DNA from 2 places in the Cyanobacterium stanieri LEGE 03274 genome. Region 1 is predicted to be linked to the other one. Evidence: predicted binding sites of a transcription regulator. Region 1 holds the regulator's gene; the other holds the start of a gene.
What was found. Region 1 encodes HrcA, which represses chaperone genes, less so after heat shock. Its sites were predicted from a motif close to TTAGCACTCNNANNNTNNGAGTGCTAA; they were not measured.

Region 1 (10,492 bases):
CAAATTACCATATATTTTTTTTAAACCTCTCTTTTTTTGTAAATCCTTAGGGTCTAAAGTTCCTAAAGGACGTAAAATATAAGGTAAACCTTTTTGACGACAAATCCAAGCCGCCATGGTAGTTACAGGAGAAAATAAAGCATGGATATGCGCCACATCATAATCACCACAGTGCGTCCATAACCAGCGCAACAAATCCACAGAAAACTTATAACGGCGGAAAGGGGCGCAATTAAAATAAACTACCCTATAACCATCTTTTTCCACCGCACATTGCAAAGGCACATCCAAAGGAAACTGCCCTTGATCTCCATTAGCATTAGTGGTGATAATAGTAACATCCTCCCCCTCCTTTGCCAAAGCCTTAGATAAGCCTAAAATCATTTGAGAAGGGCCACCATAAACCAAAGAAATAGAAGGGATAATTTGTAAAATTTTCATAGTTTTATTTTTTCACCTAATCCCTAGGACATTAAAACCTGTTCATAAAACTTTAATAAATCCCTCGCCAAAGCCTTATTAGTGTATTTTTCCATGGTTTTTTGATAACCCCTTTCTCCCAAATCCCTAGCCAAATCAGGATTATTCATCAATTGCTCAAGACAATCCTTTAAACCCTTATCATCCTTCTCCTGGAATACTAAACCATCGTCCCCAATTACATAGGGAATCTCCCCTGAATTAGAGCCAATGACAGGCACTTTACAAGCCATTGCTTCTATTAAAACATGACCAAACTGTTCTTTCCATCCCTTTGCCGAAATCGTTTTAAAACTCTCATCGGTTTGCGAAGGTAATACCAAGGTATCCATTAAATTAATATAACGGGGGACTTGATTATGGGCAACACTAGGGATAATAATTAACTTATCTTTTAGTCCTAGTTTTGTGACTTCTTCAATTATTTTTTGTTCTAATTCTCCCCTACCCAAAAGTAACAATTTCCAGTGATTATTTTCTAAACTGCTAACTGCTTTTATTAGGGTTAAAATGCCTTTTTCAGAAACAAATCTACCCACAAAACCAATTACAAATTCATTATTTTTAATCCCTATTTCATCTTTTAGATAAGGTTCTTTTTTGGGGGCAAATAAAATATCATCAATACCCAAATTAGGCATTACAACAGACTTACCACGGTAACCATGGTCATTAATAATATCTAAAGCATCTTGATTTCCTGCAATAAATCCATGGGTATTATTAAGGTTAAATTTTTCTAGCCAACTAAAGGGAAATTTAAGATCGTAGGGAATATTCCACCAAGTAAAAAAGAAATTTTTAGCTTTTAGTCCTAGTATTTTATTTAAGATAATTAATTGGGCATAGGCAAAGGATTTTATTCCTTGTTCTACATGAATAATATGGGGTTTAAAATCTTTTAAAAAACTAATTATTTCTGGACTAAAGGTTAATAAACCTTGATGATTTTGACTATAATTAGTAATGGGAATAATTTTAAAATTACCCTCGTCTTTAAACTCAGATGTAATAATTTTATTTTGTACCCCCCCCGGATTCCAAATTTTAGGCACAACTACCCTAACTTGAATTTCGGGGCTGATTTTGGCTAATTCCCTTAGTTTTTCACAGTTTAAATCTACTATGTAGGAATGTCCCACTACTAATATATTCATGATGATGGCAATTATTAACTATGCTTAATCAAATAATAGTGGAAAACAAAAAACATTGACCATTTGTTAGTTATTACTCAGATTTAGAATTAGCATTTTCTGTGGGGCTAGGAACTTTTTCTTGATCCTTGCTAGACTCTATTTGAGCATTCATGGAAATAGTTTCTTCAATTTGTTGAGCTTCTTTTTTAAACTCATCTTGAAACTCTTTAGAGGCATCTTGAAAACCTTTGAGGGTTTTTCCTAAAGTCTTACCGATTTCTGGTAATTTTTTCGGGCCAAAAACTAAAAGGGCTACCACAAAAATCAAAATTAATTCAGGAAGTCCGATGCCAAAAACATTCATAATAATCTTGTCTTAACTAAAGAGTCTGTAAATCAACAATCAACCTTATATCAATAGGAGAATTTATCTTCCTAAACTTGACCAATCTACCACGATTCCATCAAGAAGGAGAGAGGAGTTATAAATTTGGAGAATAATGAGCAGGAATACTAAAAATAAGAGCATGAAAACACCCATTAAAGGGGTGGTACTCCAACCGGGGGCTACTTTTCCGTATTCGGAGTTAAGGGGTTTTAGTAAATCGCCTAAAGGGGTACGTTGTGACATATTGAATCTTATATATATTTTAAATTTTTCGATGGTCTTTTTCGACAAGACGATTATAGCAAAATATGGGTCGTTTTTTTTGCAACTAAATGGGACGTTGAGGGGGAATATGAGGGATAGGGAGTGTGGGTGATGGGGAGTATGGGTGATGATAGTTCAATTATTTATTGTTAGTTGTCAATGGTTTACATTTTTGAAGATTATACATTTTATTCTGAACTCAAGTTAATTAAGATATAAGTGATCAAAAATATAGCTAAAATTTAAAGGTTATTATTTGATGGTTTGAATGATAATAAACTTTGGTTAATGATTTGTTTTTTAATGGTTAATATTAGACGATCGCCCTTAATAAGTTAATACTATTATGATCAAAAAATATATAGATCAGAGAACATTAATCAAGAAAGCATAACCGATAAAATAATCAAAATTGCTTAAAAAGCATATCTAAAAATAAATTTTTAATTAGTTGAATTATATGAATGTTAACGAACAAAAATCCTCCGGCTTAAGTGCCTTTGGGGGAGTTTACACCCCGTCTATTCTGACTATTTTGGGGGTAATTATGTATCTCCGTTTTGGTTGGGTGGTGGGTAATGTGGGTTTACTCGGCACTTTTATCATTGTTACTCTTTCTAACGCCATTACCTTTTTAACGGCTTTGTCGGTATGTGCGATCGCCACGGATCGAGTGGTTAAGGCCGGGGGTGCGTATTATATGATTAGTCGCTCTTTGGGCATTGAAACAGGGGGAGCGGTGGGAATCCCTTTATATATCGCTCAGGCGTTGTCGGTGGCGCTTTATACCCTTGGTTTTGCGGAGAGTGTCACCCAAATAGTACCTGCTTGGGCAGAATATCAACTTTACATAGCCTTAGCTATCACCATTGGCGTGGGTGTGTTAGCCCTCACCAGTGCTGAAATTGCCATTAAAGCTCAATATTTTATCATGGGGGCGATCGCCCTTTCCCTAGTATCTTTCTTTTTGGGGCAACCTGTGGAAGAGACACAAATGGAGCTATGGAGAAGCACAGATCAATCTTTTTGGCAAGTGTTTGCGGTGTTTTTTCCTGCGGTGACGGGCATCATGGCAGGGGTGAATATGTCGGGGGATTTGAAAGATCCTAGCAAAGCCTTACCCATTGGTACTTTGGCCGCCGTTGGCACTGGTTATGTCATTTATATGATTATTCCGATTTTTCTAGGTTTTAGGGCTGATGCTCAAACCTTGATTGATGAACCCTTTATCATGGCGAGGATGTCTTTTTGGGGAGGGGCGATCGCCCTTGGAGTATGGGGAGCGACATTAAGTAGCGCCATTGGTAGCATTTTGGGCGCACCGAGGGTATTACAAGCCCTAGTCAGAGATAATATTTTTCCCAAATCCCTCAGTTTTTTGGGGCAAGGGGCAGGTAAAAATGATGAACCAAGATTAGGTACAGCGGTAACTTTAGGCATTGCCGTAGCGGCGGTATGTTTAGGGGATTTAAACTTGATTGCTCCCATTTTAACCATGTTTTTCCTGACTACTTACCTAGTGTTAAACGCCTCCGCAGGTATTGAAAGTTTCCTCGATTCCCCTTCCTTTCGCCCCACCTTCAAAATCCATTGGAGTTTGTCGGTAACTGGTGCTTTGGGTTGTTTAGGGGTAATGTTTCTCATAAATGCGATCGCCACTATAGTCGCCGCCATTATCGTCTTAGGTATTTATCTATATCTGCAAAGACAGGAATTACAAGTAACTTGGGGGGATAGCCGTCGGGGAATGTGGATGGCATTACTACGCACAGGGATTTATCAAGTAGAAGAAGAAATCCCAGATCCCAAAAATTGGCGTCCCCATATCCTCACTTTCTTCCATTCTCCCCAGAAAAATTGGTCATTGGTCAAATTAGCCGACAGTTTTAACCACAAAGGCTTTTTAACCGTTGCCAGTGTCATTCCCGAAAGACGAGACTATCAAAGTAAACAAAACCTCGAAAATACCGTCAAGGAATACTTAACCAAAAATGAAGTACAAGGATTAGTAAAAATTGTTCGCTCTGATGACACCTTTGGCATCGTGCCTAAATTGGTAGAAAGCTACGGGATTGGTGCTTTAACCCCTAATACCATCATTCTCGGTAGTAGCACCGCTTGGCTAAGGGATGATTGGCAAGGGCATCAAGACTATTGCCAGATGGTTAGCCAAATTCATCAATTAAACAGAAATATCCTTATCCTCAAACAAAACCCCACCAATCCACTGGGTAAGCATCGCCGTATCGATGTTTGGTGGGGGGGAATGCAAGCCAATGGTAGTCTGATGATTTTACTTGCTTATCTGCTCAAAAACGACTGGCACTGGTCACGGGCGAACATTTACCTCAAATTAGTTGTCGGTAATCCTAACGCCCTAGAACCGACAAAAAACAACATTAGGGAGCTTATTCAAAAACTAAATATAGAACTGATTCCCGAAGTTATTGTCAGTGAAGAAAGTTCCTTTGATGATATTTTGCAGGAAAACTCTCGGGGCGCTGATTTAATCTTTTTGGGTTTAGCCCCCGCCGATGAAAACTTTGCCGAATATTACCATAGTTGGTTGAAAAGAACGGAAAATTTACCTACCGTTGCTTTTGTCATGGCCGCCAATGATTTTCCCTTTGAGGAAGTTTTACAAAAAGAAGGATGATTTATTATCAAATTTTCTGGTTAAGGCAGGGAATGGGCAATAGTAGATGTACTGCCCACCGTATAATGAATTACACGGCTAAGAGTAGTTCGTTCAATAAATTGAACTAATTGATATTACTAATTTATAAGTGGTCAGGCGGACTTGATATGATTCACTAACTTAAACAATATTTTATATCGAGGATCAGTTATTAAAATAACCTACTCCCCATCACCCCTACTCCTCCATGGCATTGGTAAGATAATCGGCGGTGGATTCCACAAGGGCGATCGCATCTTCATAGGCTATGCGAGTGGGGCCAATAATGCCCACACTGCCCACAGGGTAAGTACCTTGATAATAATTAGAAGAAATTAAACTGCAATAGTGCATAGATTGAAGGGGATTTTCCGAACCGATGGTAATTTTTACTTTGGAAAAAGATTCCTTTTGTTCATCTAAATTAAATACCACAGGGAAAAGTTTTTCCTGTTCCTCTTCTAGTAATTGTAATAAAATTTGTAAATGTTCTATCTGGGCAAATTCAGGCTGACGCACCATCTTGGCAATACCTTGTACCAGAATGGGACTGTAATTGGAAATACGGTAGTTTTCGGTAATTTTATCCAAAAGATGGTTAATAAAGTGGGCATATTGTTTAAAATCTTGTTCTAACTCACTCCAATCTAAATTATCTATGTCTAAGAGCGATCGCCCCTTGAGTTTATGATTAAGAAAATTAGACAACATCTGCAATTCCTGATCAATTACCTCCCCCATCTGATGATCATGATCTAAATTAAAATCTTGATGGTCAAATAATACCGACTCCGTTTGATAATTATCAATCACCATCACCAACATAATTTTTTGTTCCCCAATCCTCAACAACTGTAAATGGTAGATAATATTACTAGCAGTTTGGGGAAGGGTAACTAAGGCAATACAACCACTCAAATCCGATAAAACCTGAGTAATTTTTTTAAATAAAATCTCATAATTTTTCTGTGGCGCTCCCATTTGACGACTGAGATTTTTCGCCAAAGACTTTTTTAAAGGTTTTTTAGAAGGTAAAAGTCGATCTACATAAATACGATAACCCGAATCCGAAGGAATACGCCCCGCCGAAGTATAAGGCTGATAAAGAAAACCTGCTTTCTCCAACTTACCCATGACATTACGCACAGTGGCAGAACTTACACTAAAATCATATTCTTGAATTAAGGTTTTTGAGCCAACAGGTTCGGCAGTAGCTATATAATGTTTAACCGTTGCCTGTAATATTCTTTGATGGCGTTCATTAAGGTTAACTTGAACAGTCATCGTACAAAAATTGGTTGATGGTGAACAAAACGAAGTTTTATAAAATATTTATATTTTGATAGTATAACGTTTCATTCTCATTATGGTTAGTTTGCAGATTACTGGTTGATGGGGGGTTAAGGAGATGAGGAGTAGGGGAGATGAGGTGTTAGATATCGGGTATCAGGTTCAAAAATTTAGAACAACTCTACATTAATTAATGGTCTTATTTTCACTTCCTCAATAACTTAATAAAAACTTTTCATATTTTTAACCTGCCACCTGCTAAAAAAAATATGAGAACGTAAAATCAGTTAATAAAACGAAAAAGATATTAGTATTATAAAAAAATTAGTTACTAATAATTTCTGGCTTAATTTTTTCAAAAAAAGAAATAACAATAACTACTAAAATACCTTCAATAATTCCTTGAATACCGTAACCTATTAGAGAGGTAAAAAAAGTTGCTCTTTCTAATTCTATATTTAAATCAGGGCTGATATTAGCAAGATTAATAGAAATAAATAATAATGCCGATAGAAAAACTCCTAAAAATCCACCCAAAAAAAATATAATATTTTTGTCTATCTTAAAGTTAAATAAACTATACTTTTTGCAATGCCATAAAAAATAACTAATCAAAGCAGGTAAACCCAAAATAATACCATTAATTCCTAGGGTAGATAAACCACCATGTTGAAAAAAAACTGCCTGAAAACATAGGCCAATTAAAATGCCCAGAAAAGAAAAATATCCTAACATAATACCCATTAAACCGTTTAAAATTAAATGAATACTAAAAGGAGGAATGGGAATATGTATCAGTGAAGAAACGAAAAAAACAGCAGTTAATAAAGAGGCTTTAGGTATTTGTTCTTGATAGTTAGGTATTTTATGAATTTGTCGGAGACAAAACCACGTTAAGCCCCCTGTCATAGCATAACCCGAAATTGAAACGGTGGGAGATAGTAAACCATCAGGAATGTGCATTTGAGCAAATATATTTTAATAATAAATAGTAATAATTGTTATTGAAATTTTTCTTTATTAGAACGGGAAAAAAATAGAGCCGTGCCGACTAATCCCCATACCCCTGACATCGCCATTAATAACTTTTGTCCATTGTTGGGAGTTGCTGATATGTTATTAGAAATTTGACCTTGACTAGAATTAAAAATAACATTGTTATTTTCTTGGTTATTAATATTATTATCTGGGGTAATTTTCCCCACATCAGATGATAGAATAGGTATATTAATAATACTGCCATGACCTGCGGTGGTAACCTTTACAGTCCAAGTTCCCGTAGTATTTTGAGCCGGATAAAAAGTAAAATTACCATTTTCATCGGTTATACCTTGTAAATAAGGCTCTTGACTTGTATCTGGTGCATATATCAGCACTTGGGCATTTTTCATCGGTTGTCCAGTGTCATATTGAGCTTTAAGGGCGATCGCCCCTACCTTTTCATATTCAAGCAAAACCCCATGGGCAGAGGTTTTAACAGGAGAAAATAAAGTAGAAATAATCAAAATAGAACTAAACCATAATGATTTTTTTAACATGGAAAATATAGTAAAGATAATATACCCTTTCTATGTTTTAATATCGTCGTTATTTTTTCAATACCCCTATAGGGCATCAACTTTTATAACCCTCTAACATAGAGTCATAAGGCAATATAGAATATTACTATAAACCTTTATATATCATTAATTATGTCTGCATTGAAAATAGGCGATCGCATTCCTAACTTTACCTTACCTTCAGCAAACGGAGAAAAAATTAATATCGAAGACTTCATCGGCAAAAAATCCCTCGTTATTTACTTTTATCCCAAAGACGACACCCCCGGATGTACCGCCGAATCTTGCGCCTTTAGAGATAGCTACGAAGTATTTACCGATGCAGGGGCAGAAGTCATCGGCATCAGTGGAGATAGCCCCCAATCCCATCAACAATTTGCCCAAAAATATAACCTTCCCTTCATCTTACTAAGCGATCAAGGAAATAAAGTCAGAAAACTATTTGGTGTACCCTCCACCCTTTTTATTCTACCAGGGAGAGTTACTTACGTCATTGATAAAGAAGGTATTGTTAAACATATCTTTGACTCCATGCTAGACTTTAAAGCCCACGTTGACGAAGCCATAAAAACCATTCAATCCATGTAATAACAAACAAGGGGTTTTACCCCCTTGGCAAGAAATTGTTTAACTATGAATTTACTGAGCCTTAATATTTTCGATAACTTCCCGTAAATGCTCAGGGGTAGCATGGTAAACCTCATTGCAAAAATGACAAGTAGCCTCCGCACCGCCATCAGTGACAATCATATCTTCCAATTCATCCACCCCCAACATTCTCAAAGCCCCTAACATACGATCAAAAGAGCAACTACAATCAAACCTAACCATTTGTACCTCAGGGAAAATATGTAAACCAAAATCCCCCAACAAATCATTAAAAATATCCGTTAAACTTTTACCCTGTCTAAGTAGAGGAGTAAAACCCTTTAACTGCCCAACGCGCCCTTCCAAGGTAGCAATCAAATTTTCATCATGGGAAGCCTTGGGTAACACTTGTAATAAAATTCCCCCGGAAGCAGTAACTCCATCCTTGCCCACAAATACCCCCACCAACAAAGCCGATGCGGTTTGCTCGGAATTTACTAAATAATTGGCAATATCTTCCCCTACTTCTCCAGAAATAAGTTCTACGGTACTAGAATAAGGGTAGCCATAGCCCACATCCTTGATGACATACAAAAAACCTTCTTTACCCACTGCCTTACCAACGTCTAATTTTCCCATGGCATTGGGGGGTAATTCCACGGAAGGATTAGCCACATAACCCCTGACGGTACCATCTAACCCTGCATCTACTAATATTCCCCCTAAAGGCCCATTTCCTTTAATTTTGATATTTACCCTTGAGCCTTCTTGTTTCATGCTAGAGGCGAGTAATAAACCCGAAGACATCGCCCTACCTAGGGCGGCGGTGGCAACATAGGATAAGTTATGTCTATCTTTGGCTACTTGTACACTTTTGGTGGTGATTACTCCCACTGCACGGATACCGCCATCGGCTGCGGTTGCTCTAATTAGTTGATCGGCCATTTTGTTACATTTCTCAATATTTACTTTTTTATTATCGAATATTGCTGGGAAATCGACAAAAAGATCTTGGTTAATCTGAATTTGGGATAATATTTGATGGAGGACGGGCAATGGGCAATGGGCTAAAGATTTGAGGTGGGTGATAGTAAACTTTACTAATCGCATTTTACATAATTGATTATACTTTGGCTAAATCATTAACCTGACACCCAAAACCTGAAACCGAAGCATATTGACAAATCCCGAGCGGAGTTTATTTATAAGAGATTACTAACTTGAGATAAAAATACCTGCGGCCTCCTTCCATTTTCCAGCGCGCCGTAATAGATTGGCTGCTTTTAATTTATTACCCGCATTTAACCATGCTTCAATGGCTAAATCTTCTTTTTCTTTGCCTTGTTTTTCACAACAAAGGGCGATTTTATCCCAACGGGGAATGGTGCGCCAACATTCTTCTGCCAAATCCCATTGCTCGGCTAATTCATAATTCACTGCGGCTTTTTCCTGTTTATCCTCTAAGTCTGTTTTTAACCATATTTGGGCTGCCTGATCATAAATTTTACCTTGTTCAAGAGCGATCGCACCTTTAACCCAATTACCATCAGTTTCCCAAGCCCCGAAGGCTTCGAGCCAATAACCACCCTTTTCATAGGCCAAAGCGCAAGAATGCCAATTTTGAATCATTGCCCAAGCCTTTCCTGCCTCCCGCCACTTCGATTGTTGCTCACAAACATAGGCTACCTTCTGCCAATCCTTTAACTCAATCCAGCATTTTTCTGCCTCTGCATATCCTAGAATTTGTTCATATATTGCCCCAGCTTTCGCCCATTCTTGGGCTTGTTCATAGGCATAACCAACTTTTTGCCATTTTTGCTGTTTTTCACAAACGTATGCTAATTTTAGCCAATTTTCTTGCCTCTCCCAAAGAATCTCAGCTTTTGCCCAAAAACCGCCATTTTCATAGCATAGAGCTGATTTTTCGGTATTTTCCGCCTGTAGCCAAGCATCTCCTGCTTTTTGCCAATTTTGCAAAGACTCCCAAGTTTGGGCGGCATTTGCCCATTTATCAAGTTTTTGCAGACAAATGGCCACCTTATGATAATTTTGTAACTTCTGCCAACAATCTTGGGCATCCTGCCAACTATTTCCCTTTTGAAAACAG
Region 2 (10,492 bases), on a different contig from region 1:
GGCGATTTTCTACTTTTATTATAAGGTGCGATCGGGTCGCCCTTTTTTATATATTTAATTTTAAATTAATCAATCAAAATAAACACTAATATTTTTTTATTTACCTTTTTTATTAAGTTTTAATTGTCAACTATTGGCAAATAATAAATAACTTGAATTCAGGATAATTTGTTATCAATATATTATATTTTTGTGCTTTCTCCACTGTGTAAACAATGGACAATTAACCATTGACAATAAACAATTAATATCTTTATATCTATTCCTCGTGGTTGATGAGCGAAGTCGAAATATCCTGTTCCCTTCCTCAACGAGAAATCATACCTAAAATCAGCAACGATACTTAATCTATTACGGTAATGGTATTCAAGCTATTATCCGTTGCCCCCGTAATCATAGCACCATTAATGGTCATTTTTTTGAGATAATTTAAACTTTCCATGGTAATTTTTTCTCCTACCATCAAAATAGGAATACCGGGAGGATAGACAGAAATTGTTTCACCGCTAACATGATTTATACTATCTTTTAAACTAACTCTTTTTTTCTTTGCCCAATAGGCTTGACGAGGAGACATTAAAAACTGAGAATCAAAATTATAACAACCATAAAAAAGCTGTTTTTGAGGGTTTTTATTCTCATATTTCCTTAAACTTGTTAACCCATGAATTAGTAAATCAATATCAGTATTATCATTGCCCATCGAAATAATAAAAGTTAAATTTTTTAAAGACGGTAACTCACAGGTAACCGCCAATTTTTCATGAAGAATTTCATCTGCCAAATAACCATTTATTCCTAAACCACTAACATTAACCGTTAATCTAGTAACATCTAAATCATGAAAACTAGAAGTCACCTTTTCCAACTTCAGCACTTGTAAATAATCTAAATCTTCTATAACTTCCCTTGCCCTTGTTGCTAAACCAATAGTCTGATTTAATAATCTTTTACCTTCTTTCGCCATTTGCGTAGTCGCTGACTCCAAAGAAGCTAATAGAAGATAACTAGGGCTAGAAGACTGTAATAATTGTAATGCGTTACTAAGGCTATCAGCGTCAACCAAACTTCCTTGTAAATGAAGCATTGAAGCCTGGGTTAAAGCACCCAAAACTTTATGGGTAGATTGTATAACAACATCAGCCCCCGAAGCTAGGGCAGAAGATGGTAATTGAGGGTGAAAAGTAAAATGGGCGCCATGGGCTTCATCAACAATTAAAGGAATATTATAACCATGGGTAATTTTGGCAATCCCTTGAATATTGCTACAAATACCGTGGTAGGTAGGGGAAACTATTATCACCCCTTTCACATCATCATGATTTTGTAAAACCATCTCAATTTGTTGAGGAGATATGCCATAGCAAATGTCAAAATTTTCATCATATTCGGGATTAATAAATATTGGTATTGCCCCTGATAAAACTAATCCATAAATTACTGATTGATGAACATTTCTTGGCAAAACAATCTTGTCACCCTCTCGACAAGTCGCCAAAATAGATGCTATGATACCGCAGGTTGAGCCGTTAACTAAAAACCAAGTTTTTTTTGCTCCAAAAGTTTCGGCAGCAAATTCCTGGGCTTCTTTAAGCACTCCTTCAGGGGCAAAAAGATTATCTAATTCTGGTAATTCTGGTAAGTCTGCTTTAAAAACTGATTCGCCTAAAACCTTTTTTAATGCAACATTAGCGCCTTTTCCCTGTTTGTGTCCGGGGGCATAGAAAGGGGCATGGTGTTTTGTTAGGGATTTTATTAATTGTTTTAGGAGAGGGTTATGCACCGATAATAAGCTAATTGATTACATTTTTTATTATAAATCTTGCAGGTTATTTCTTGCTAAACTCGTTAAATATTAGTCACCTTATTTAATTTTTATAAGATTATTTACGGATTAATTATAATATTGATTATCAGATAATAAATTTAAAAATAAATATTTTTTTAAGAAAAAATGTTAAAATAAATTATACTAAAGATAGTTTTTACCGCAAATTTTAAATTATGCCTTGGTTTGTGAAAATAGAAAAAGGAATAGTTGCTAAACATATTTTTGATCAATATGTTCCTGCACATTTAGAGTATGTTGCCCGATTAAATAAATTAGGTCATGATGCTAAAACGGGTTATTGGAAAGAAGATGAAGGGGGAATGTTGATTTTTCAAGCTGATTCCATAGAAGAAGCTAAAACCATTGTAGAAAATGATCCTTTAATACTAAATAAATGTGTTGAATACGTCTTACATCAATGGTGTGTGGTGGGTTAAGGTGCGCTGGAAAAGTAAATTATTTTATAGTATATACTAAGTAAAAAAATTAGGATAAAAATTCTCCTAATTGTAAGTGAGTACCATTAATAAAATTCCAAGCAGACTGTAATTTTTTTCCCGCTAATTGTACCTCTAATATTAATAATAAACCTGAACCTGTTTGAACTATAAAACCAAAGTTTTTAACTGTTTTAACTATTTCTCCAACTTCTCCTTTTACTGAATCTATATCTGATAGATAAGATTTAATTTTCAATAATTCAGGGGGAAGTTCAAGATTTTCTATATCTTGAAGGGGTATGCTATTACAAATCTTGAGTTTTTGTTGTCTGAAAGTAGTAAAACAGTTTGGATAAAAAGCCCTGATTTGATTGTGAATTTGCCCAGCAGAGTTTTTCCAATTAATTAAGTAGTCTTCTTTATTAATTAATCTTGCATGGGTGGCGAGGGCGTCATCTTGAGGAGTAGGTTTGATGTCTGGAAGTTTTGCCAAGGTTTGTAATAATAACTGTGCGCCTTGGGTAGCTAATTTTTCGGCAAGAGTATCGCTATTTTCTAGTAACGAAATAGGGGTATATGCTTTTAGTAACATCGCACCTGTATCCATTCCTTCATCCATTAACATGGTGGTAATACCTGTTTCTTGTTTTCCGTCATAAATACTCCATTGAATAGGGGCTGCGCCTCGATATTCTGGCAATATTGAGCCATGAACGTTAATACATCCATACTTAGGCATTTGCAATATCTGAGACGATAAAATTTGTCCATAGGCAACGACAACAAAAACATCAGCTTGACTTTGTTGTAATAACTGTAAAGTAGTTTGATCTTTTTTGATACGATGAGGTTGCCAAATAGGAAGATTATGTTGCAATGCTGTTTTTTTGACGGCGGAGGGTATCATTTTACTTCCTCTACCTCTACGTTTATCGGGTTGCGTGACTACGGCAATTACTTGATGATTGTTATCATTGAGTAGTTTTTCTAGGGTTGCAACGGCAAAATCAGGAGTGCCAAAAAAGACGATGCGCATTGTAAAAGTTTATCTCATGGTTGTTTTCGCAAGTTTATTATACTACCACGGGGATAAAGGTGTTAGCAGAGGGTTTGTATGATTGGAAAACTCGATATTTTTCTACGATGTAATTCATTACATCGCTAGTAATATTGGTATGGGGACGGTGATAGATATAATCAAATATATAGAATTAATAATCTACAGAATCGTTTAAATTTATAATATTTTTTATCCAGCGCACCTTAATGGTTAAGCATGGTTAAAAGTTTAGATTCTGAAATAATTGGAATCTGTAATTCTTGAGCTTTTATTAGTTTTGAACCTGCTTTTTCTCCTGCTAATAAATAGTCTGTTTTACTACTTACTGAGCCTGTTACTTTTCCTCCATATTTTTGAATTAAACCTTTAGCTTCATTTCTTGTTAATTGATTTAATGTTCCTGTAATTACAAATGTTTTTCCTTCTAGTATTAATTGTTCATCATCTTTTTGAGTATTATCATTTTGTAGGGTAAGATTATAACTTTTTAAAAGATTAATTAGTTGTTTATTTTGCTCAAGACGAAACCATTCTAACAAGGAATTAGCAATTTCTTTGCCGATACCATTAATTGCCTCTAAATCGGTATTATTAGCATTTGCTAAACTGTTTATATCTTGAAAATTATCCGCTAAAATTTTAGCATTTACTGCACCCACATAACGAATTCCTAAACCGTATAAAACTTTGGCAAAAGGTTGTTTTTTACTATCTTCAATGGCAGTGATTAAATTTTGAGCTGACTTTTCCCCCATCCTTTCTAATTCGGCAATTTCAAAGGCTTTTAATTCATATATATCGGCAATGGATTTAATTAATTTATGTTCCATTAACAACGTAACCACTTTTTCTCCTAACCCTCGAATGTCCATGGCGCCACGGGATGCCCAATGGATTAAGCTACCTCGCAAGATGGCAGGGCAGGAATTATTTACACAACGGGTGACGACTTCATTTTGGGGGCGTACTAATTCGGAAGCACATTCGGGACAATGGGTGGGAAACTCGAAGGGGTGAGTATTTTTGGGGCGTAATTCGGGGATAACTCTTACCACTTCGGGGATAATTTCCCCTGCCTTGCGAATAACCACGGTATCTCCCACTCTAATGTCTAATTGTTGCAAAAAGTCGTAATTATGTAAAGTGGCTCGTTGAACGATAGTTCCGGCCAATGATACTGGTTTCATGATTGCCATGGGAGTCACTGCTCCAGTGCGTCCTACGTTGACGGTTATTTTTTCAACCATGGTGGGGGTTTCATCGGCAGGGTATTTAAGGGCGATCGCCCATCGGGGAAATTTTTGAGTGAAACCAAGTTGATTTTGAAGATTTAGGGAGTTTATTTTAATAACAATACCATCGGTCATGTAGGGTAATTTTTGACGATTGTTTTCCCAGTAATTACAATAATCAATTACGTCTTCTAAAGTTTGACAAACTTGATAATTAGGGTTGACTAAAAAACCAATTTGTTGTAATAAATCTAATGACTCTTTTTGGCTATGAATATAAATATTTTCGCTATTTAAGTATAAGTTATAAGCAAAAAATTGTAACTTTCTTTGACTAACAATATTAGGATCTAATTGTCTTAAAGTTCCTGCGGCGGCGTTGCGAGGATTGGCGAATAAATTTTCTTTGTTTCTTGCCCTTTCTTGATTAATTCTTTCAAATTCTTGGAGGGGTAATAGGGCTTCTCCTCTTACTTCTAATATGGGAGGTGGATTATCTAATTTGAGCTTGAGAGGAATAGAACGAATGGTGCGTAAGTTGGTGGTAATATCTTCTCCTGTAATACCGTCACCCCTTGTTAAACCCCTTGTTAATATGCCATTTTCATAGGTAAGGGCGATCGCACTGCCATCTATTTTTAATTCACAAATATAATCAAAATCAACGGTATTAGATAACTGTTTTTGCCATCTATTTTCCCACTGTTTTAACTCCTCGAAGTTAAAAGCATTATCCAAACTATAAAGAGGAATATTATGCCTAACAGAATTAAACTGACCATCTAATTTATCTCCTATTCTTTGAGTGGGACTATCTACGGTAATTAATTGAGGATAATCTTTTTCTAGGGTTTGTAATTCCCGATAAAATTGATCATAAACTGAATCTTCCATAATGGGATTATCCAACACATAATAAGCATAACTTGCCTCTTGCAATTTAGCTTTTAACTGTTGAACTCGATTACTTATTTCAGTAGGAATAGAAGCCATAATAATGGAGAATTAATAATTATAATTTAATTAAAACATACCTTAGTTCAATTCATTGAACGATAAAATGTTAGCCTTGTAATTCATTGCAAGGCGGTTGAAGATATACTTTCTACATCGAATTTGATATTATATCCAAATCCACTCACCACGGTAAAATAATTAAACATTAAAATAATTAGAGTTGTTGCGAAATAGTTTTTTTGCCAAATTTAGTCCTTATTTGATAAGGGTTTCAGATACGCAGATATTTAATTCACAACAAGTCTATTAATTTTAGTTCAATTTATTGAACGAACTACCCTTAGCCGTGTAATAAATTACACGGTGGGCGAAGACAAAATCTATTTATAACTAATTCTCCGAACTTAATATTAATCAAAAAACAAAAAAAGGGTGGACATATTGCCCACCCCAAAATTATTTATAAAGTTTCAACTTAGTAGTCGAAGTCTCCGCCACCAGCAGGGGCAGCACCTTTATCCTTTTCAGGTTTATCAACAATGATACACTCAGTGGTTAATACCATTCCAGCGATGGAAGCGGCATTTTGAATACCAGAGCGAGTTACTTTCGCAGGATCAACGATACCTGCGTCAAACATATCAACATACTCGTTGTTAGCAGCATCATAACCAGTGTTAAAGTCTTTTTCCTTAACTCTTTCAGCTACTACAGCGCCATTTTGACCAGCATTTTCGGCGATACGTTTTAAGGGTGCAGTTAAAGCACGGGCAACAATTAAAGCACCAGTTAACTGCTCGGCGGTTAAATTGCCTTTTGCCCATTCTTCCAATCCAGGGGCGAGGTGAGCTAGGGTAGTTCCACCACCGGGGACGATACCTTCTTCTACCGCTGCTTTAGTAGCGTTGATGGCATCTTCTAAGCGTAGCTTACGATCTTTCATTTCGGTTTCGGTGGCCGCACCTACTTTAATTACAGCTACACCACCGCTTAATTTGGCGAGGCGCTCTTGTAATTTTTCTTTGTCGTAGGAAGAATCAGATTCTTCGATTTGACGACGAATTTGATCGCAACGACTCTTAACTTCTTTTTCGTTACCTTCAGCTACGATGGTGGTGGTGTCTTTGGTGATGGTTAAACGACGGGCAGTACCGAGTTGATCTACGGTAGTAGTATCTAATTTGAGTCCTGCATCTTCGCTAATCATTTGTCCACCAGTGAGGATGGCAATATCTTCGAGCATTTGTTTACGGCGATCGCCAAAACCAGGAGCTTTAACCGCTGCCACGTTTAATACACCACGGATGCGATTTACCACTAAAGTGGCGAGGGCTTCTTTCTCGATGTCCTCAGCGATGATGATTAAGGGCTTACCTTGACGGGCAACTTGTTCTAAAACGGGAACTAAGTCTTGAACTAAAGTGATTTTTTTATCGGTGATGAGGATGAAAGGCTCTTCAAATACTGCCTCCATACGCTCAGCATCGGTTACAAAATAAGGGGAGATATAACCTTTCTCGAAACGCATACCTTCGGTGATTTCAAGTTCAGTTTCCATGGACTTACCTTCTTCGAGGGAGATAACGCCTTCTTTACCTACTTTATCCATGGCTTGGGCAATCATTTCACCTACTTCGGTGTCATTACCCGCAGAAATAGCACCTACTTGGGCGATCGCCTTGCTATCTTCAATTTTTCTAGCATGGGCGGCGATTTTTTCCACTAAATGTTCAGTGGCCTTGTCAATACCACGCTTGAGGGCGATGGGGTTAGCTCCAGCGGCAACGTTGCGTAAACCTTCTTTAACGATGGCGTGGGCGAGTACGGTGGCGGTGGTAGTACCGTCTCCAGCTACATCATTGGTTTTGGAAGCAGCTTGACGAATCAAAGCAACCCCAGTATTTTCGATGTGATCTTCTAATTCGATTTCTTTAGCAATGGTTACACCATCGTTAACGATTTGGGGTGCACCAAATTTCTTTTCTAATACAACGTTACGACCTTTAGGACCTAAGGTAACAGCAACGGATTCGGCTAACAAATCGATACCACGCTCTAGGGCGCGACGGGCTTCTTCATTATAAATGATAGACTTGGACATAGTTATTCTTGCTTATTTACTCTAAAAGTTGAAATAATTTTATGGTTTAAAAGGTTGTAGTTTGCTCGATGATTTCGAGCTACCTTCAAGGGTTTTATATAAAATTAGGAAACTACAGCGAGAATGTCTTTTTCGGAAAGTAAGACATAATCATCGTTACCGAGTTTGATGTCAGTACCTGCATATTTGGAGTAAAGAACTTTGTCCCCTACTTTTACTTCCACAGGAGTGCGAACACCTTGATCATTTACTTTACCATCGCCCACGGTGACCACCTCACCAACTTGGGGTTTTTCTTTTGCATTGTCAGGTAAGTAGATACCACCAGCAGTTTTTTCTTCAGCTTCACTTACTTTGACGAAAACACGATCGCCCAAGGGCTTTACAGTTGATACATTAATGGTAATTGCAGCCATTGATGGTTTACTCCTTAATTTCTCTATAATTAATACTTTTAATCGCTCGGAGAAAATGTTTTTAGCACTCTCACCTTACGAGTGCTAATTTAACCGAAATCATCATACCATAGCAATGGGTTTTATTGTACGGGTTTCCGAACTACAAGTCAGGTGTTAGATATTGGGTATTAGGTATCAGGTTTTCTAATGATACAGAGATGAGAGTTTAGGATATTTTGGGGGTAAATCTATTTATTTTCAGACGTTGCTTGATGATGGTATGAAATATTATCAAATTACAATAAACGTTGAATATTTAAAATATTGTTACTATTCCCCGTTCCCTATTCCCCGTTCCCCAACTAAACTAAAAATCATATCCAAGTTCAGCAATGCCTATTTTCAAAGTTCATCGGTAAAGCGTTGGGTTGGCTGAAAATGAAAAGGCCCGGCCACTGAACCCCATAAAAGTTCGTCAGTTTCCAAGTCTCTGCCACGATCAAAACTAATGAGTTTATTTTCGTCAATCTCGAAACTATTATCAAGGTAGGATTTTTTGCCCTTACGTTCCACAATACAAGCCTTACCCGGTTTAACATGACCTTTAAAATGAGTCCCTGTCCACTGGGCAATCATATCACAACCGTTCATTTTTTCAAGATGATCAAGGGTCAAGTCTTTGAGCTTTTCAGGGTTGCGAGAAGCTCCATAAAATTCCTTTTCTTCTTTAAGTTTATAGTGTTCTAACTCAAGATGATCATCCACTGCTTTAATGGTAAATACCCTTAAACGATAGGGTTGAGAAAGTAAAAAGTCGTAGGCTTGTTCTAGGAAAAAACTAACTTCCCCGAATAGGGAATGGGGTAAGGGGCGCATACATACCCGAATATGAGCAAAGAAAGGAGGGTTTTCTATGGCTTGAGGTTCGTTACTAAAGTCAGCCGCCATTAGTCTGGCGAGGGCTTTTACATCTGTGGAATTACTCATTTTTTAAAATATTTTATTAATAATAGAAACAGTCTTTTTTTATATAATTTTTGTAGGGAGTTGTAAAGATTTTACCCCCCCTAGCTCCCCGAATTTGTGCAGGTTTGATTTATTCTAAAATTTGTTGGTTAGGGCAGGGAATAGGCAATGAGAAATAGTTTTTAATGGTTTATGGTTATCAATGGATAACCCAAACATTTTTAACTACTTCTTAATCCTGAAATTGCTAAAAAGCCGTATTTTAATACTGGTAAAGATTTAAGCGTTGTTGCATTCCTACTTTGAATCACTTCTGCCGAATTTGCGGGGGGAATAAAACTCTTTTTGTTTAGTCTTACCAACCTGTTATGGCGGGGGAGTCTAATAAGGAATCAAGATTGGGTTGGGTGGTTTTTTCATCTTCAGATTTTTCCCTTACTTCAATACAAAAAGTAGCGGTGTTAAAACCTCCAAATCTTTGTACGGTGCTAGTGCGTAATCTAACATCATCGCTCACAAACCAAAAACGCTCATGGATTGTCATGGTTTCGTATTCGGTGGTTAAAACCAAGGCATCTTCATCATCAAGGTAATATTCTCCCGCAACAGGTACGATTTCGGCGTAACCTCTTTCCCTGAGTAATTTCCCTTGGCGGGGGTTATCAGCTTCGGGAATGAGGGCGAAGACGGTTTCTCCTTTGTGGCTTTCGTCTTCTTTATCCCATGCCATGGCACCATCCCAAGTGACATAAGAGCCTCCCACGGATTTTTCGGGATCAAATTGGTGCATTTCGCAGATTTCTTTGATTTTGGGATTATTTTTATCGAGGGTTTCTACTCTGATTTCTGAGCCTCCACTTTCGGCACGGCGGAAGGGTAGATGGTGGGTTGTACGTTGCGATCGCCACTTACCAGCGCTATTTTGAAAAAAGGTTAATCCATCCATTTTATATCTATTTTTTATCTGAATATTTTTATTTTTACCATAACCTAATTAGCGTTTAAGGGTCAACTTAACAATTGACAATGGACAATGGACAATGGACAATTAATTTCCATTCAAATAGTTTCCCTTTCTCCCCATAAAAGGGGAGATGTCGAAGACAGAGGGGTGGGAATTTAGGGGAAAATTAACCCAAATTTGGGGATTTGGTGTGCCAGTCGGTGGCTTGTTGGAAGGCGTAACCGACTTTAAATAAAACATCTTCCCGTAACACGTTACCGATTAACTGCATTCCGATGGGTAAATTTTGACCATCAAAACCGCAAGGAATACTCATACCGGGTAAACCTGCGAGGTTAACAGGGATAGTCATTAAATCTGATAAATACATAGTAAGAGGATCATCAGTTTTTTCTCCGGCCTTAAAAGCAGTGGTGGGAGAGGTGGGGGAAATTAACACGTCCACATCAGCAAAAGCATTGTCAAAGTCTTGTTTGATTAAAGTTCTCACTTTTTGCGCCTTGAGATAATAAGCGTCGTAATAACCGGCAGAAAGGGCATAGG

Region 2: the regulator HrcA is predicted to act here: its motif matches at 8,099-8,125, upstream of groES (co-chaperone GroES).

The regions. Positions count from the first base shown of each region.
Region 1 is NZ_JADEWC010000006.1:80,299-90,790, reverse strand. Features, by position in the region: gene hpsP (hormogonium polysaccharide biosynthesis glycosyltransferase HpsP) at 1-441, opposite strand, end outside; gene hpsO (hormogonium polysaccharide biosynthesis glycosyltransferase HpsO) at 465-1,637, opposite strand; gene IQ215_RS04320 (TatA/E family twin arginine-targeting protein translocase) at 1,711-1,983, opposite strand; gene psbH (photosystem II reaction center phosphoprotein PsbH) at 2,047-2,250, opposite strand; gene IQ215_RS04310 (Na-K-Cl cotransporter) at 2,732-4,927, shown strand; gene hrcA (heat-inducible transcriptional repressor HrcA) at 5,147-6,232, opposite strand; gene cbiM (cobalt transporter CbiM) at 6,563-7,201, opposite strand; gene IQ215_RS04295 (carboxypeptidase-like regulatory domain-containing protein) at 7,240-7,776, opposite strand; gene IQ215_RS04290 (peroxiredoxin) at 7,930-8,385, shown strand; gene hslO (Hsp33 family molecular chaperone HslO) at 8,437-9,330, opposite strand; gene IQ215_RS04280 (tetratricopeptide repeat protein) at 9,601-10,492, opposite strand, start outside.
Region 2 is NZ_JADEWC010000015.1:67,240-77,731, reverse strand. Features, by position in the region: gene IQ215_RS14525 (aminotransferase class I/II-fold pyridoxal phosphate-dependent enzyme) at 344-1,783, opposite strand; gene IQ215_RS08310 (YciI family protein) at 2,005-2,268, shown strand; gene fmt (methionyl-tRNA formyltransferase) at 2,318-3,307, opposite strand; gene ligA (NAD-dependent DNA ligase LigA) at 3,535-5,556, opposite strand; gene groL (chaperonin GroEL) at 5,996-7,621, opposite strand; gene groES (co-chaperone GroES) at 7,726-8,037, opposite strand; gene IQ215_RS08285 (chromophore lyase CpcT/CpeT) at 8,422-9,006, opposite strand; gene IQ215_RS08280 (phycobiliprotein lyase) at 9,341-9,931, opposite strand; gene gatA (Asp-tRNA(Asn)/Glu-tRNA(Gln) amidotransferase subunit GatA) at 10,116-10,492, opposite strand, start outside.